DNA from 3 places in the Ensifer sp. M14 genome. Region 2 is predicted to be linked to each of the others. Evidence: riboswitches for the same ligand, from Rfam matches in the RefSeq annotation. Region 2 holds a riboswitch; each other region holds the start of a gene.
What was found. A riboswitch is a leader RNA that binds a small molecule or an ion and turns the genes downstream of it on or off. The one in region 2 is predicted to bind cobalamin.
Positions count from the first base shown of each region.

Region 1: it holds a riboswitch for cobalamin, as region 2 does, so the genes downstream of both, nrdH (glutaredoxin-like protein NrdH) here and bluB (5,6-dimethylbenzimidazole synthase) in region 2, are expected to answer to the same signal.
Region 3: it holds a riboswitch for cobalamin, as region 2 does, so the genes downstream of both, BLJAPNOD_RS35565 (ABC transporter substrate-binding protein) here and bluB (5,6-dimethylbenzimidazole synthase) in region 2, are expected to answer to the same signal.

Region 1 covers NZ_QJNR01000014.1:228,951-232,989, reverse strand. Annotated here, with positions in the region: gene metE (5-methyltetrahydropteroyltriglutamate--homocysteine S-methyltransferase) at 1-768, shown strand, start outside; gene BLJAPNOD_RS29710 (acyl-CoA thioesterase) at 765-1,565, shown strand; cobalamin riboswitch at 1,721-1,946, shown strand; gene nrdH (glutaredoxin-like protein NrdH) at 2,247-2,468, shown strand; gene nrdI (class Ib ribonucleoside-diphosphate reductase assembly flavoprotein NrdI) at 2,486-2,902, shown strand; gene nrdE (class 1b ribonucleoside-diphosphate reductase subunit alpha) at 2,872-4,039, shown strand, end outside.
Region 2 covers NZ_QJNR01000004.1:2,756,955-2,760,993, reverse strand. Annotated here, with positions in the region: gene BLJAPNOD_RS13315 (acyl-homoserine-lactone synthase) at 1-100, shown strand, start outside; gene BLJAPNOD_RS13310 (DUF2865 domain-containing protein) at 291-1,355, shown strand; gene bluB (5,6-dimethylbenzimidazole synthase) at 1,264-2,055, opposite strand; cobalamin riboswitch at 2,100-2,309, opposite strand; gene BLJAPNOD_RS13300 (SDR family oxidoreductase) at 2,387-3,208, opposite strand; gene BLJAPNOD_RS13295 (phytanoyl-CoA dioxygenase family protein) at 3,298-4,039, opposite strand, start outside.
Region 3 covers NZ_QJNR01000004.1:890,822-894,860, reverse strand. Annotated here, with positions in the region: gene BLJAPNOD_RS04340 (alkaline phosphatase) at 1-1,048, opposite strand, end outside; cobalamin riboswitch at 1,269-1,514, shown strand; gene BLJAPNOD_RS35565 (ABC transporter substrate-binding protein) at 1,745-2,734, shown strand; gene BLJAPNOD_RS04335 (iron chelate uptake ABC transporter family permease subunit) at 2,788-3,759, shown strand; gene BLJAPNOD_RS04330 (ABC transporter ATP-binding protein) at 3,756-4,039, shown strand, end outside.

The sequences.
Region 1 (4,039 bases), on a different contig from region 2:
CAGAGCTACGGCTCGCGCTACGTGCGCCCGCCGATCATTTTCGGCGATGTCTCGCGGCCGAACCCGATGACGGTTGACTGGGCAACCTATGCGCAGTCGCTGACGTCAAGGCCGATGAAGGGCATGCTGACCGGCCCGGTGACGATGCTGCAATGGTCGTTCGTGCGCGACGACCTGCCCCGGTCGATCGTGTGCCGGCAGATCGCGCTGGCGCTGCGCGATGAAGTCACCGATCTGGAAACGGCCGGCATCGCCGTGATCCAGATCGACGAACCGGCGCTGCGCGAGGGGCTGCCACTGAGACAGGCCGATCGAAAGGCCTATCTCGACTGGGCGGTCGAGTGCTTCCGCATCAGCGCCTCCGGTGTCGGCGACGAAACCCAGATCCACACCCACATGTGCTACTCGGAGTTCAACGACATCATGGCGGCGATCGCTGCGATGGATGCCGATGTCATCTCCATCGAGACCTCGCGCTCGAAGATGGAACTGCTCAGCGCCTTTACCGATCAGGCCTATCCGAACGAGATCGGCCCCGGCGTTTACGACATCCACTCGCCGCGCGTGCCGACGGTCGATGAGATGGTCCATCTGATCGAGAGGGCGACGGACGGGCTGACACCGGCGCAGATTTGGGTCAATCCGGATTGCGGCCTGAAAACGAGGCGCTGGGAGGAAGTGCGCCCGGCCCTCGTCAACATGGTGCAGGCGGCACAGGCGCTGCGGCAATCCTTTGCTGCCGGCCGGCGAGAGGCCGTGAACGTATGACGGACGATAGCAATGTCGAAATGGCGCCGGGGGAAACCCCGGCGCCTGCCACCCTGATCGACATCGTTTTTCCCGGCGATGCCAATCACCATGGCACGCTCTTTGGCGGAGCCGGTCTGGCGCTGATGGACCGGATCGCCTTCATCGTCGCCACGCGTCACGGCCGCGTTCCCTTCGTCACCGCGTCCTGCGATCGCGTCGACTTCCGCGCCCCTGCTCGTATCGGCCACGTCATCAGCTTCAGCGGTCGCCGGGTCCGGGTCGGGCGGCGCTCGATGGTGGTCGAAGTCGACATGGTCGCCGAGGATCTGATTGCCGGTACCCGCGATCTTTGCACCCGCGGCCAGTTCACCATGGTGGCAATGCCCGAAGGCAAGGACGCCGAATGGTCGTTGCCCTCTCTCGACAGCGCCACGATCGGTCCGACAAAGGACGACGCCGTGCGCATGGTCGATATCGTCTTTCCCGACCAAGCCAACAGCTTCGGGGCCATGTTCGGCGGCGACGCGCTGGCGCAGATGACCAAGGCGGCCTTTGTCGCGGCCACGCGGGCAAGCCGCAAGACGACGGTTCTCGCCTCCTGCCAGCGCATCGATTTCAAGCACCGCATCACCGTTGGCTCGATCATCGAGCTTGTCGCCCGGATCGTGAAAACAGGGCGAAGCTCGACGACGGTCGAGGTCGAATTGTGGTCCGAAGACCTGATGGGCGGGAAACGGACGCTGACTGCCCGTGGCGCGTTCATCATGGTGGCTGTCGACCGGGACAATCGTCCGGTTCCCGCTTTCGCAGCCTGACGATTTCAACCGAGGGAGCCGTCGCGACGGCCCCTCATCCACAGGCATTGCCGGAAGCGCGCGTTTACTCCCCGTTATCCACACCCGGAAAAATATTGTCGGCTCCCAGCGACCGCGGCAGCACCAGACCTATTGACGAGATTTCACACCCATATACTATATCTAGTGTTCGAGGTTCTTCCGATTCGCAAGGATTGGGAGCGAAGATGGGAATACGGTGCGCTTTAGCGATTTTGCTTGGCTAAGCCGTGGCTGCCCCCGCAACTGTAAACGGCGAGCGACTGTCCAGCATTCGGCCACTGAAGCATGATGCTTCGGGAAGGTCCGGACAGAAGCACCGACCCGTGAGCCAGGAGACCTGCCTCGATCAATAAACGTCCACGGGCGGGGTGTCCGGAGGGGTCAGAGTGTAATTGAGGCGGGATGAACCCTGCCTGATTGTCTCGACGTATCCCCGGAAGCGCCGTCTTCAACTTCGGGGTGAAGTCATGTCCGCGTCATCGAATTCCTATCACTCGCCAATGAAGAGGCGCGGGAACCCGCGCACCTGACGAAGACGTGCGCTCGGTCGTTTCGATCAGAGCAAGCCGTCATCCTGCCAGCCCTGCCCTTTCGCCGGAGCGCGTTCGCGCGCCCGCATGCCTTTTCATGCCCAGATCCAGCCGACCCAACGAGGAAGAAATGAACGTCACCGTCTACAGCAAGCCCGCCTGCGTCCAATGCACCGCCACCTACCGCGCACTCGACCGCAAGGGCGTCAACTATGAGGTGATCGACATCTCGATCGACGAGGACGCGCTCCAGACGGTCAAGGGCCTCGGCTACTTGCAGCTTCCCGTCGTCGTTGCCGGTCCTGAACATTGGGCGGGCTTCCGCCCCGACAAGATCAGCGCGCTGTCCTAAAGCCAAGGTGCCGGGCGATGGGCCTGATCGTCTATTTTTCCACCCGCTCGGAAAACACCCATCGCTTCGTCGGTAAGCTCGGCCTGCGCGCCATCCGCATCCCCGTCAGCGCAGCCGACGGGCCGCTTGAGATCAAGGAACCCTATGTGCTCGTCGTGCCGACCTATTGCGGCGACGACGGCCGGGGCGCCGTGCCCAAACAGGTGATCCGTTTCTTGAACGATGCGGACAACCGCTCCCACATCCGCGGCGTGATTGCCGCGGGCAACAGCAATTTCGGCGCGACCTACGGGATCGCCGGCGACGTGATCTCCGCCAAGTGCCAGGTGCCCTATCTCTACCGGTTCGAGCTCCTGGGAACCGACGAGGACGTCGCCAATGTCAAAAACGGGATGGAACGATTTTGGACGTCTCAACACTCGAACGCCCCTTGAAGGCGACGGAAGCGGCGCTCGATTACCACGCGCTGAACGCGATGCTGAACCTCTATGACGAGGACGGCCGGATACAGCTCGACAAGGACCGGCTGGCCGCCAAGCAGTACTTCCTGCAGCACGTCAACCAGAACACCGTGTTCTTCCATAACCTGCGCGAGAAGCTCGATTACCTCGTGGTCGAAGGCTACTACGAGCAGGAGGTTCTCGACCAGTATTCGTTCAATTTTGTGCGCGACCTGTTCGATCACGCCTATGACAAGAAGTTCCGTTTCCCGACCTTCCTTGGCGCTTTCAAATATTACACCAGCTACACGCTGAAGACCTTCGACGGGAAGCGCTACCTGGAGCGCTACGAGGACCGGGTGTGCATGGTGGCGCTGACGCTTTCGCGCGGCGACGAGGCGCTGGCGCGCGACATGGTCGACGAGATCATCTCCGGCCGCTTCCAGCCGGCAACGCCGACCTTCCTCAACGCCGGCAAGAAGCAGCGCGGCGAACTCGTCTCCTGCTTTCTGCTGAGGGTCGAGGACAATATGGAGAGCATCGCGCGCGGCATCAACTCGGCGCTGCAGCTGTCGAAACGTGGCGGCGGCGTAGCCCTGTCGCTCACCAACATCCGCGAAGCCGGCGCGCCTATCAAGCAGATCGAAAACCAGTCATCGGGCATCATTCCCGTGATGAAGCTCCTGGAGGATTCGTTCTCCTACGCCAACCAGCTCGGCGCGCGCCAGGGCGCAGGCGCGGTCTACCTCAACGCCCACCACCCCGACATCATGCGTTTCCTCGATACCAAGCGCGAGAACGCCGACGAGAAGATCCGCATCAAGACTCTGTCGCTCGGCGTCGTCGTTCCAGACATCACCTTCGAGCTCGCCAAGAACAACGAGGACATGTACCTTTTCTCGCCCTATGACGTGGAGCGCGTCTACGGCGTTGCCTTCACCGATATCTCGGTCACGGAAAAATACCGGGAAATGGTCGCCGACAGCCGGATCCGCAAAAAGAAGATCAAGGCGCGCGAGTTCTTCCAGGTGCTGGCCGAAATCCAGTTCGAGTCGGGTTATCCCTACATCATGTTCGAAGACACGGTGAACCGCGCCAACCCGATCGCCGGCCGCATCACCATGAGCAACC
Region 2 (4,039 bases):
AGTGACACCGTCGCTGCTGAGCGCCATGAAGGCAGTCGCCGCGATCGAAGGCACGGTTCTCGAACGACCGATGTCGCTGGAAACGGCGCGCGCCGCCTGACATCGGATCGGCACCGTCCATTCGACCGAGAGGACGCAGCTGTTAACGCAATGCGAGGCTTGTCGTTGCACACGCAGTGACAAGCCTTATGATAGGGCTGAAACAGGAAATGCCGACGGCGACCGATCCCGGACAACAAGGGTGGCGCCCGCCCGGTTGCAGGAATGGACGTTCGCCCTTGTTCCGGAACATGAAAACCCTTGCGGCGGCGACTTTGCCGCTGCTTCTGGTTCTTGCCGATCCGGCGCTGGCCTCCAGCGTGTGCGACCGCCTGAACACAAAGCTTGCCGAACTGCCCGCGTCGTTCGCCACCACTGCCGATACGCGCGATTACGCGAGCGCAATTTCGAGGCAGAACATCGAACTGCGGCGGGCGCGCAACGATCGCCGCCGTGCCGGCTGCGGCACCGGCAGCGTCGTCGTGTTCAACGGCGGCGACCCGGATATCTGCGCCGATATCAACAGCCTGATCGCCGAGATGGAAGACAATCTCGATATCCTCAAGTCGGAGCGCCAGCAGCTGATCTCCGGCAACGGCGACGACACGCGTCGGCGCATCCTGGCCGCTCTCGAAATCAACGGCTGCTACGGCGACCGCGAGGAGTTCGCCAGCGCCGACCCGGACGAACCCGAGACGCATCGCAACATCCTGCGAGATCTGCCGCCGGAGGAATCCTACGGTCCGTTGCTGCGCGATGATGGTATGAGCCCCTACCCGGCGGAAAGCGGCGTCTATTCCGGCACGCTTCGCACCATGTGCGTGCGCACCTGCGATGGTGCCTTCTTCCCGATCTCGTCCGAGGCCAGTCCTGCGGACTTTGCCCGCGATGAACAGGCCTGTCGTGCCCGCTGCCCGGGCGCCGAAACGGAACTCTTCTTCCACGAGCTTGCGACCGAGGAGAGCGACCAGATGGTCTCCGCCTCGACAGGACGCCCCTACACCGAACTGCCGAACGCTTTTGCCTACAGGACACGTGGCGTCGGCACGCCCGGTATTTGCGGTTGCCAGATCCCGAAGACGGCCGCGACCACACCCAATGCCGGCGACAACCAGTCGTCGATCATCGTCATCGAAGGCAAGAAGGAGGCGGCAGCCCCGGCCGCAAAGGCGGCCGCGGCCGCTGAAGAGCGCCCTTACGATCCCGCCAAGAGCAAGGTGCGCGTCATCGGCCCGACGTTCCTTCCCCAGGAGGAGACGTCGATCGATCTTCGTCATCCAAAGGGCCCAGGGTACCAGCCGGTTCAGAACAACTGATCACGGCGTCTGCCTTCCGGCCTGTTCCCCAGCCCTCCTCGAAGACAAGGTCCTCCAAAGGCAGCCGCTGGCGCCAGCCCTTCACCGCCAGCTCCGGCTCCTGATAGAGGCGGTCGACATAGCCCAGGCAAAGCCAGGCAACGATCACGACATGGTCGGGTATGCCGAGGATCGCCTTGATCTCGTGTTCATGAAAGATACTGACCCAGCCGACGCCAACGCCTTCGGCGCGCGCGGCAAGCCAGAGGTTCTGGACGGCGCAAACGGTGGAATAGACATCCATGTCGGGATTGTGGGTGCGCCCGAGAACGACTGAGCCGCCACGCGTGCGATCACAGGTGACGCAGATGCTCAAGGGTGCCTTGCGGATACCCTCCAGTTTCAGCGAACGGTATTTCGACCGCTGATCACCATCGAACATCAAGACGGCTTCGTCATTGGCCCGGGCAAAAGCCTGCCAAACCCTCTCGCGCGTTTCCGGTTGCCGGACCAGAACAAAATTCCATGGCTGCATGAACCCCACCGATGGCGCCCGGTGCGCGGCATTGAGCAGGCGCATCACCAGATCGTCCGGCAAGGGGTCGGGCAGGAACTGATCCCGCACGTCGCGACGGGTCTCGATGGCACGATAGACGGCTTCGCGCTCGTCAAATGAAAAGGCTTCTGCAGCCGCAAGGCCGCCCTTCGCGTCAGTCAGCATCGTTCGATCCCCAACAATGCACAACCTTCCGCCGTCCGCGCGGGGTTCGGTCTATCTTGCCAGGCCGGTCTTCTGACTTCGGATCAACCGGCCGCCTCACCTTCCCAGATCGAATGAAGATCCAGTGGCAAGATCTTGAGAGAATTCAAGATCCACAGACGAAACCGTCCCCGTCACAGCGTTGGGCACGTTCCGGAATGACACCGGATTCCCGATTCTCCCGCGTCGCGGGCACCTGACGGTCGCATAAGGACACAGCCCATGGGGAATGACAAGCAAGCGCGATGTCACTTGCTCGCCACTCCACAGCACCACACGACAGGCTCAGATTTCAGAGCGCCGCCACCGGATGCGGCGAGCCGTCATAGCCGCCCCAGACCGACTGGTCGAAGCAGATGACCGACCCCGTCATCAGGCCGGATTCGTTTGAGGAGAGATAAGCGCAGGCACGCGCGACTTCCTTAGGGTCGACAAGCCGGCCGAAGGGCTGGCTGGCGGCCGCCTTTTCCAGCCAGTCGGCTGCAGCACCATGAAACTCGCGCTGGATGCGGTCTTCGCCCTCGGAGGCCATCCAGCCGATATTGAGGCCGTTGACGCGAATGCGGTTGCGCAAAAGGGCATAGGCGGTATTCTTGGTCAGCGTCTCCAGCGCACCCTTGGACGAGCAGTAGGCCGCAATGAACGGCTGGCCCGCCATCGCCGACATCGAACCGATATTGACGATCGTGCCCTGTGTGCCCTCCCTTCGCATCACCTTGACCGCCTCCTGCATCAGGAAAAACGGTGCACGCACATTGATGGCGAACATCCTGTCGAAGAGTTCGGGGCTGGTGTCGAGAATGGTGCCGCGGTCGGTGATTGCGGCCGCATTGACCAGTGCATCGACGCGACCGAAGGTGGCATCGCAGGCGCTGACGACCTTGCGCGCATCCCCGACCTTTTCGAGATCCGCCTCGACATAAAGCACCTGCGCGCCGCTCGCCTTGCGGATCTCAGCGGCCTTCGCCTCGCCCTTGGCAACGTTGCGTCCGCAGATGACGATGCCTTCAGCTCCGCGCTCGGCAAACAGGCCGGCAATCGTCGCGCCGAGCCCCTGCGTGCCGCCGGTGACGACGGCGATCTTGCCGTCGAGACGGGCGTATTGTTCGGTCATGAAATTCCTCCCGGGAATGAAGTTGGCGTGAAGACAGGCAATGGTCCCCGCCGCAGGCGCCGGGGACCTGACATATCGATATCTGCCGTTCAGCTCAGCTTGCGCTGTGTCTGCGCGTCAAGCGCTTTGCTGAAATCCGCGGCGCTCCATCCGCCCGCAAGCGCCTCATGCATCAGCTGTGCCTGGGTCTTCGGCGCGAGGCCACCGATCGGGGGATCGCGATCGAGATTGGTCGGGAAAGAATACCCCTCGGCACAGGAGGCAATCGCATTGGCGGCTTCCCCAGCCGACAGCGTGCCGGATGCCGTAAGGGCAGTCAGTGCCGGATACAGTGCTGCGCTCATCTTTACGCGATCGACCGTCTCCATCGCCCGCCCGAAGGCCGAAGACACCTGCAACAGATTGGCGACGCGCTTGATATCGACCGAGCGGTTGCTGCCGGCGGCATGAAACAGCGCCGGATTGAAGAAAACGACATCGCCTTTTTCGAGCGGCAACTGCACATGACGCTCATCGAAATAGGCGCGGAATTCCGGGCGCTTCAGCGCGAGATAGCCGGGTACATAGGTCTGGCTATAGGGAAGGAAGAGTGTCGGGCCGCTTTCGAGCGGCATGTCGCAATGGGCAACTGCACCCTGCAACGTCAGCACCGGTGACAGTCGGTGCACGTGGGCCGGATACTGCTCGATGACATCAGATGTCTGAAAGCCAAGATGGTAGTCGCGGTGGGCAGCCTGCGACGCGCCGCCCGGATTGACCCGATTGACCTGCGCGGTCATCTGGTAATTCGGACCAAGCCAGGCTTCGCTGACGAGCGCGATGATGGCGTTC
Region 3 (4,039 bases), 1.9 Mb from region 2:
CCCGCGAGGCGGCCAGCTCCCGCTTCAGCCAGTCCGCCTGCCGCCAGCCGAAGAGGCCCTCATCGCCCTCCCCCTGATTGGGGCCGCGATAGGACCGGAGATCGACGAAGAAGACATCGAGCAGCGGCCCATAGGCGATCTTGCGGAAGATGCGGCCGGGCTGCGTCGGGACGTTGCGGATCGGTGTCATCTCGTGAAACGCCCGCGCGGCGCGGGCGGCATAGACCGAAACGTCCTTTTCCGGATAGCGCGGATCGTCGCGAAGATCCGTCGAGGCCGACCAGTTGTTCAGAACCTCATGATCGTCCCATTGATAGAAAGTCGGGCAGACGGCGTTGAGGTCGCGGACATGCTCATCGAGCAAATTGTACTTCCATTGGCCGCGATACTCCTCGAGCGTGCGCGCCACGTCGCGCTTCTCATGCGTCACCACCCGGTTCTTCCAGACGCCGCCGTCTCGCAGTGAGATTTCGTCGGGAATGGGGTTGTCGGCGTAGATCGTGTCGCCGGAATGGATGAAGAAGTCCGGCTCGTGCAGGCGCATGGTCGAATAGGTCTTCATGCCGACATCGTCGATGCCCCAGCCCTGGCCGGCGGTATCGCCGGACCAGACGAAGCGGATCGAGCGCTTGCGCAACGGCGCGGTGCGAAACCGGCCGATGACCGGCTCCGACACCCGGTTGACGTCATAAAGATCGGTCGCGGTGAAGCGATAGAAGATGTCCTGGTCGGGCAGGAGATTGTCGAGTGCGCATTTCACCGCGCAATCCGTCTGTGGTGTCGCCGTGAGGTCCGCGAGGCGAACCGGATCGGAAAAGCTCTCGGTCGTCGAATATTCAAGCGTCACCCGCGACGGCCTGTCGACCCGCGTCCACACCATGCCGGAGCGTGTGTCGACATCCCCCGACTGCACACCATGGATGAATTCCGGCCGGCCATAGCCACGGGCATAAAACGGCGTTGCAAGACCGGAGGACGCCACGAGGCCGGCGGCACCGGCAGACAGAAGGAATGAGCGGCGGGTGAGCGTGGTGAGGATTTCGGCCAAACAAGCCTCCGGTTCGAGCCTCGCGAACGCTGTGTTTCGCGTGCCGGACCTTTGGCCAGACTGATGTCAGCGGCTTAACAGCGGCATGAAACTATTTGAACGGTTTCGCGACATTTCGGTGAACACGGCACCGTGCCACGCTTTACGGTAACCCGCCCCGACACGAGCGTAGCCGTGCCTTTTCCGTCGCCTGTCGGGTTGACGCAACGCCGACCGGGCCACTAAGGGTAGCGTCGACGGTTCCCCGAAGGATGACTCCGACGGGGATTAATAGGGAACACGGTGAGGACGACCCAAAAGGGACCGAGACCGTGGCTGCCCCCGCAACTGTAAGCGGAATGCCGGACACCCCAGTGGCGCGACAGCGCGCCATGCCACTGCGATCGCGTCACACGCGTTGCGGGAAGGCAGGTGGAAAGCGCTCCATCCGCGAGCCAGGAGACCTGCCGTCAAGCAGAAGATCCAACGTCACGGGCGGGGTTGCCCGGAACAGGAGTTGTCCATGATCCGCATATCCGGCGGCTTTGCGCGCCCTATCCCCGTCCTTCTCGACGTTCGCGATCGATTGTCTCCCGAAAATCGCCCGGCCGACTGTCGCCGCTTCGGCTGACCCTTTGCAGCTCACGAGAAGAGAGAATTCCCTTGAAAGCCATTTTGAATGCCGTCGGGCGCCATTGCCCATCCCTAGCCGTTTCCGTGGCCCTGCTTCTGACCGTCGCTCCCTCGACCGCTCTTTCGGCCGCGACGAGCTACCCCCTGACCTTAAAGAATTGCGGCCAGGAGGTTACCTTTAAGGCGGCGCCGACGCGCACCGCCTCGATCGGTCAGAGCACCACGGAAATTCTTTATCTTCTTGGCCTGGCAGACAAGGTCGTCGGCACCGCCGTGTGGATCGGCCCTGTTATCGACGGCTACGAGGACGTCAACAGCAAGGTGCCGCGGCTTGCCGACAACGACCCGAGTTTCGAAAGCGTCGTCGCCACCAAGCCGGATCTGGTGACCGCACAGTTCCAGTGGCATGTCGGGCCGGAAGGCATCGTCGCCACGCCGAAGCAGTTCGCCGAACTGTCGATCCCCGTCTATGTCTCTCCTGCCGATTGCGCCGCCAAGGACAATTCGGCCGGCGGCGACGGCGTGCGCCACAATGCCTTTTCGATGGACCTGATCTACCAGGAGATCGCTGAGCTCGCCGAGATCTTCGACGTGCAGGATCGAGGCGAAGCGCTGATCGCCAAGCTGAAGGCGCGCGAGGACGCCGCCCGCGGCAAGATCGCCAGTGCCGACGGCAAGCTGTCGGCGATCTTCTGGTTCTCCAGCGCCGAGATGGACATCGACCCCTATGTCGCCGGCACCAATGGCGCGCCCGGCTACATCCTGTCGGCGCTCGGCATCAAGAATGTCGTCTCGACCGAAGAGGAATGGCCGACCATCGGCTGGGAGACCATCGCCAAGGCCGACCCGAAGATCGTGGTCATCGGCAAGATGGATCGACGCCGCTTCCCGGCCGACGATTGGGAGCTGAAGATGAAGTTCCTGAAGTCCGACCCGGTCACCAGCCTGATGCCGGCGGTCAAGGCCGACCATATCGTCGTCATGGACGCACAGGCGATGAACCCGACGATCCGCACGATCGAGGGCATCGAGGTGCTTGCCGACGCGGTCGAAAAAGCCGGCCTGGCGAAGTGAGGTTTAGGCCTCTTTCGATCAATCGAACGGGCGCCGTCCTGACGGCGCTCGCAATGCTTTTCCTGGCGCTGGCGCTCGGAGCCGCCATCGGCGAAACCGCCATTCCGCTCGACGTCGTCGGCAAGACCGTCGCCAACCGTTTGTGGGGTGCCGGTTACCCGCTCGATGCGATCGACGAGGGCATCATCTGGAACTACCGCCTCAGCCGCGCGGTGGTGGCCGCCTGCTGCGGGGCGGCACTTTCGCTCTGCGGCGTGGTGCTGCAGGCATTGCTCCGCAATTCCCTGGCCGACCCCTATATCCTCGGCATTTCCGCCGGCGCATCGACCGGTGCCGTCGCCGTCGCCATTCTCGGCATCGGCGCGGGCATGCTGACGCTGTCGCTCGGCGCCTTCTTCGGCGCGGTCTTCGCCTTCGCGCTGGTCTCGCTGCTGGCGCTCCGAGCCGGTCGCGGCACCGGCGCCATCATTCTCGCAGGCGTCGCCGGCTCGCAGCTCTTCAACGCGCTCACCTCCTTCATCGTCACCAAATCGGCCAATGCCGAGCAGGCCCGCGGCATCATGTTCTGGCTGCTCGGCAATCTCTCGGGCGTGCGCTGGCCGGATGTGGCGCTGGCGCTGCCGGTGGCGCTCGGCGGCCTTCTCGTCTGCCTCTGGCACGCCCGCGCGCTCGACGCCTTCACCTTCGGTGCGGAATCGGCGGCCTCGCTCGGCATCCCGGTGAAGCGCATCTATGTCACCCTGATTTCGGCAACCGCGCTGATGACGGCGGTGATGGTCAGCATCGTCGGCTCCATCGGCTTCGTCGGCCTGGTCATCCCGCACGCGGCGCGCTTCCTGGTCGGCGTGCGCCACGGCCTTCTACTGCCGGCAGCCGCGCTTACCGGGGCGATCTTCATGATCGCGGCCGATATATTGTCGCGGGTCATCATTCCCGGTCAGGTGCTGCCGATCGGCGTGATCACCGCCCTCGTCGGCGCCCCGGCCTTCGCCCTCATCCTCAGCCGCGGGAGGGCCGCGTCATGACACTCAAGGCCGAAACTGTCTCCTGGTCGGCTGGCGGCCGGCTGATCGTCGATGCCGTCGATCTTGAGGTCATGCCGGGTGAATTCCTCGGGATCATCGGTCCGAACGGATCCGGCAAGACCAGCCTGATCTCGCTGCTCGCCGGCATTCACCCGCCGAAATCCGGCATCGTCAGTCTCGAAGGCCGCCCGCTTGCTCAAGCCCGCCGGCGCGATATCGCCCAACGCATTGCTCTGGTCGAACAGCAGGCGGAAACCACCGAACGCATCACCGCCCGCCA